2 regions of the Lysobacter sp. Soil_N_51 genome follow, and region 1 is predicted to be linked to the other one. Evidence: riboswitches for the same ligand, from Rfam matches in the RefSeq annotation. Region 1 holds a riboswitch; the other holds the start of a gene.
What was found. Region 1 has a riboswitch for S-adenosylhomocysteine ahead of AC3A4T_RS16580 (ATP-grasp domain-containing protein). Riboswitches for the same ligand answer to the same signal wherever they lie in the genome.
Positions count from the first base shown of each region.

Region 2: another riboswitch for S-adenosylhomocysteine. It lies ahead of ahcY (adenosylhomocysteinase); the one in region 1 lies ahead of AC3A4T_RS16580 (ATP-grasp domain-containing protein).

Region 1 covers NZ_JBDGLR010000008.1:121,123-123,577, forward strand. Annotated here, with positions in the region: gene AC3A4T_RS16580 (ATP-grasp domain-containing protein) at 59-1,075, opposite strand; S-adenosyl-L-homocysteine riboswitch at 1,088-1,165, opposite strand; gene AC3A4T_RS16585 (hypothetical protein) at 1,230-1,478, opposite strand; gene AC3A4T_RS16590 (hypothetical protein) at 1,610-1,864, opposite strand; gene ggt (gamma-glutamyltransferase) at 1,900-2,455, opposite strand, start outside.
Region 2 covers NZ_JBDGLR010000006.1:160,181-162,635, reverse strand. Annotated here, with positions in the region: gene AC3A4T_RS12695 (alpha/beta hydrolase family protein) at 1-833, opposite strand, end outside; S-adenosyl-L-homocysteine riboswitch at 1,165-1,241, shown strand; gene ahcY (adenosylhomocysteinase) at 1,303-2,455, shown strand, end outside.

The DNA.
Region 1 (2,455 bases):
GCGCTTCACCTGCACTCACGCACGCCGCCGGATTCGATGGCGGCGCGAGCACACGCGATCAGGCGACCCGTGCGTCCGGCGCGCGCAGGGCCTGCCAACGTTGCGCCAACTGCGCGGCGAACAAATCCGCGGCCGGCGGATGCGCGGCGAAGTGCAGGAACGGCTCGATGAATTCCAGTTCCATGACCCGGAACACCCCGTCGTCGACCACGCCATCGACGCGGACATAGGCCTGATCGCGATACCCCAGCGCCGTCACCGCCTGCAGCGCATGCCGCGCGGCGGCGAGGATAGCCGGATCGGGTTCGGTCAGGTCGGCGGTGCCGCCGAAATAGGTCTGCACGCGGTAGTCGTCGGCGCCGGGCTTCTTCAGCACCGCGTGGCTGTAGACGCCGCCGAAGAACAGCAACGACCACTCGCCCTGCTCGACGATCTGCGACATGAACGGCTGGATGAGATAATCGAGTTCGCGCGGCAACGCGGCCAGGGCCTGGTCGAATGCGTCGCTGCCGATGCGTCCGCGCACCGTATGCCAGGCGCCGCCGCTGACGCTGGGCTTGACCACGACCTCGCCGCTCATCGACGCCAGCGTCGCTTCGAGTTGGTCGCCGCGCGCATGCGTGGTGGCGATGATCGGAACATCGAGTTTCGCCAGTTCGAGCAGATAGCGCTTGTCGCTGTTCCAGATCAGCAGCGGCAGCGGATTGACGATGGCGACGCCGAGCTCGGCGATGCGCGCGTACCAGCGCAGAAATTGCGTGTAGTGCTGGAAATAATCCCAGGTGCTGCGCACCAGCAGGGCGTCGAACGCGGCCCAGTCGACCGACGGGTCGTTCCACATCCGCGCGGTGGGCTCGATGCCGCGCGCGCGTAGCGCGGCCACCAGGCCTTCGTCGTCGGGGTCGATATCGGGATGGACTTGCGAGGTGACCAGGGCGATCGACAGCGGCGGATCGAAGCGCGCGACTGGCGACGCATGCGCGGCATCGGGCGATGCGGCGTCGGTGGATGCGGTTGGGTGGGAAGCCGACGGATGGGTCGGAGAATCGAGTGATGCGGAACGGAACACAGGCATGACGCCTCCTTGATGGGGAGGGCGCCCTTGCTTCGGCATCGCGGATCGAGCGTGGCGGAGCTCAGCCCCGTCGCAGCACCCCTCGGCCCGGACTGCGCGGCCTTGATGTGGCGGCTGCGCAACTGGAATGCATCGCGGTCATTGCGATGCGCGGTCAGTGTTCTGCAGAGGCTTGCGGGCTGTCAATACGATTGGCGGGGCAATCGAGGACTGGGCGCGAATTTGCGAAAGCTTCGCGCTTGGGTTTGGGTGGGTGCAAGAATTTTTCGGTGTCGGTGTCGGTGTCGGTGTCGGTGTCGGTGTCGGTGTCGGTGTCGGTGTCGGTGTGGCGCGGATATTGGGAGTCACCACGTAGAAGTGACAGCTGTGCTTCTACGCCGTCTCTATCTAGAGACTTCAGCACGATCCCGCCAGAACGTCATGCCCGCGAAGGCGGGCTCCGCTTTACTTCGGCGCAGCCGAATATCCAGAGACTTAAGCGTCATCTCACCAGACCGTCATTCCCGCGAAAGCGGGAATCCAGAGACGTCAGCGTCATCTCACCAGAACGTCATTCCCGCGAACGCGGGAATCCAGTGACTTCAAGCGTTCTCGCACGAAAGGCACTGGATTCCCGCCTTCGCGGGAATGACGAGCAAAAACAACCGCGAAAGCAAAGGCAACAGCGAAAGAAAAGGCAATAGCAATAGAAAAGGCAATAGCAATAGAAAAGGCAGCGGCGAAGGCAACGGCAACGACCAAGGCAAGGGCAACCAAAACAACCTCTGCAAACACAACGACGAACCTCAACCGCCGCCAAACCTCATCCCAGCCTCATCCCAGCCTCAATACCCAGCCGCCTGCCCATCCTTACGTGACTCACTCGCCCCCACATACCCCCCGTTCGGATTGACCATGATCGCCTGATACCCACCATAAGGCCCATGCGCGAACCGCACGCTATGCCCACGACGCATCAGCTCGCGAATCGTTTCGTACGGATACCCGGTTTCCAGATCGAGTTCGCCGCCGTCGCTCATCACCTCGGCCTGCCCGGCCGGTTCGGTCGAGCCGTCGTGCTGGATGCGCGGCGCGTCGCCGGCTTCCTGCAGGTTCATGCCGAAATCGATCAGGTTCATCATGATCTGCGCGTGCCCCTGCGGCTGCATGCCGCCGCCCATCACGCCGAACGACAACCACGGCTTGCCGGCCTTGGTCACGAACGCGGGAATGATGGTGTGGAACGGCCGCTTGCCCGGCGCGAACGAGTTGGGATGGCCTTCCTTGAGCACGAACTGCTCGCCGCGGTCCTGGAAAATGAAACCCAGCCCCGGCGCCGCCATGCCGCTGCCCATGCCGCGGTAGTTGGACTGGATCAGCGAGACCATCATGCCGTCGGCA
Region 2 (2,455 bases), on a different contig from region 1:
GTCGCCAACAGATGGCGGCCGTCCGGCGACGGCTCGACCTCGACGTACAACGCCGGCAATCCGGCCTTGCTCACTTGGCCGGTCAGATCGACCGTGGCCAGTTGCGAGCGCAGGTAGTACTCGAACAGGCGCGCGTCGTTCTCGTTGCGCAGCAGGTCCTGGTAAGTGCGGATCTGGCGCACGGTGGCGCTGGCCTGGGTTTCCTGCGCGGCCGGACCGGTCGGGGTGGCGTCGCTCGGCGGCGCCTCGCCCTGCCCTTCGGGCTGCAACTGCACCAGCAGACGGCGGCTGTCGGGCATCCACTGGTAACCGGCGCCGACCGTGTTGAGGCCGGACACCAGCTTGCGCGCGTGGCGCGTCTCCAGTTCGATCAACCACAGCTCGTTGGCCGCGCTGGCCGTGTCGATGCGGTTGAACGCGATCCAGCGCTGGTCGGGCGACCACTGCAAGGTCGCCAGCGACAACGGCGACGGCAGGCCTTGAATATCGATGCGCTTGCCGGTGCCGGTGCCGGTGTCGAGCAGGCTCAACTGGCTGCCGAAGCTGAAGCGGCTCTGCGCGCGGACCCGCGGATGGATGCGCAGGCCGGCGAGTTTCAATTCCGGTTGCGCGACCACGGCAATGCCCGGAAGCGACGGCGTCTGCACCAGCGCCACCCGGTCGCGGCGCGGGCTCAGGAACATCTGCGGCGGGCGCGGCGCATCGACGATGGCCTGCAGGGCCTTGGGCGGCAGCTGGTAGCCGTCGGCGAGCGGCTTGGCCGCGGCCGGCGCGGCGTTCCTGGCTTTTTGCGCGGCCATGGCCGGCGGGGTCAGGCCCAGGGCCAGCAGCAGGCCCAGCACGAGCAGGCGGTGGCTGCGTTGCGGCGTGCGGCGGGTCGCGTGACGGGTCGTCGCGAGGGATGTCATCGAATGCGGTCCTCAGGGAAATGAACGTCGGAGTCGCGGGACCGGCGCTGACGCCAACGGGGCCGGCCCGGCGCTCCCCCGCCCGAGCTTAGCCCGCACGCGCCGCGGGCGGCTTATGCCATTCGGGCCGATGGCCGTGCCGGCGCGGTCCGGCGCGCGCGATGAACGCCGGTTCAGGCCGACATAGGCCGGCCCCGCGCGACGCGACGGCGTACCGTGCGGCTGTCATCGGCGCCGCGATATACTCCGCGCTCAGCCCGCCGAGGGGCGCTGCGACCGTGAACGCCACGGCCAGGCTCGGCGAGGCGCAGGTCCCAACGGCGCCCGGTTTGAGTCCAACGACTCGCCGGACCCCGGCATCCGCCGGCTCCCCAAAGAACTGGAGCGACATCCAATGAACGCAGCACTCAAGACCTTCTCGACCGAAGGCGATTACAAGGTCGCCGACATCACCCTGGCCGACTGGGGCCGCAAGGAAATCGACATCGCCGAGCACGAAATGCCGGGCCTGATGTCGATCCGCAAGAAGTACGCCGTCGCCCAATCGCTCAAGGGCGTGCGCGTGACCGGCTCGCTGCACATGACCATCCAGACCGCGGTGTTGATCGAGACCCTGCGCGACCTCGGCGCCGACGTGCGCTGGGCCTCGTGCAACATCTTCTCGACCCAGGACCACGCCGCCGCCGCGATCGCCGCCAGCGGCACCCCGGTGTTCGCCTGGAAGGGCGAGTCGCTGGAAGAGTATTGGGACTGCACCTTGGAAGCGCTGACCTTCCCGGGCAACGGCACCGACAAACACCTCGGCCCGCAGCTCGTCGTCGACGACGGCGGCGACGTCACCCTGCTGATCCACAAGGGCTATGAACTCGAGAACGGCGACGGCTGGGTCAACACCCCGTCGGGCAACCACGAAGAACAGGTGATCAAGAACCTGCTCAAGCGCGTGCACGCCGAGCGTCCGGGCTTCTGGCACACCGTCGTGCGCGACTGGAAGGGCGTGTCGGAAGAGACCACCACCGGCGTGCATCGCCTGTATCAGCTGGCCGAAGCCGGCAGCCTGCTGGTGCCGGCGATCAACGTCAACGACTCGGTCACCAAGTCGAAGTTCGACAATCTGTACGGCTGCCGCGAGTCGCTGGCCGACGGCCTTAAGCGCGCGATGGACGTGATGCTGGCCGGCAAGGTCGCGGTCGTGTGCGGTTACGGCGACGTCGGCAAGGGTTCGGCCCACTCGCTGCGCGCGTACGGCGCCCGCGTCGTGGTCACCGAAATCGACCCGATCAACGCCCTGCAGGCGGCGATGGAAGGCTTCGAAGTCAACACGGTGGAGAGCACTCTCGGCCGCGGCGACATCTACGTCACCACCACCGGCAACAAGGACGTGCTGACCCTGGCCCACATGCAGGGCATGAAGGACCAGGCGATCGTCTGCAACATCGGCCACTTCGACAACGAGATCCAGGTCGACGCGCTGGTCGCTTCCGGCGCCAAGCACCTCAACATCAAGCCGCAGGTCGACAAGTACACCTTCGCCGGCGGCAACTCGA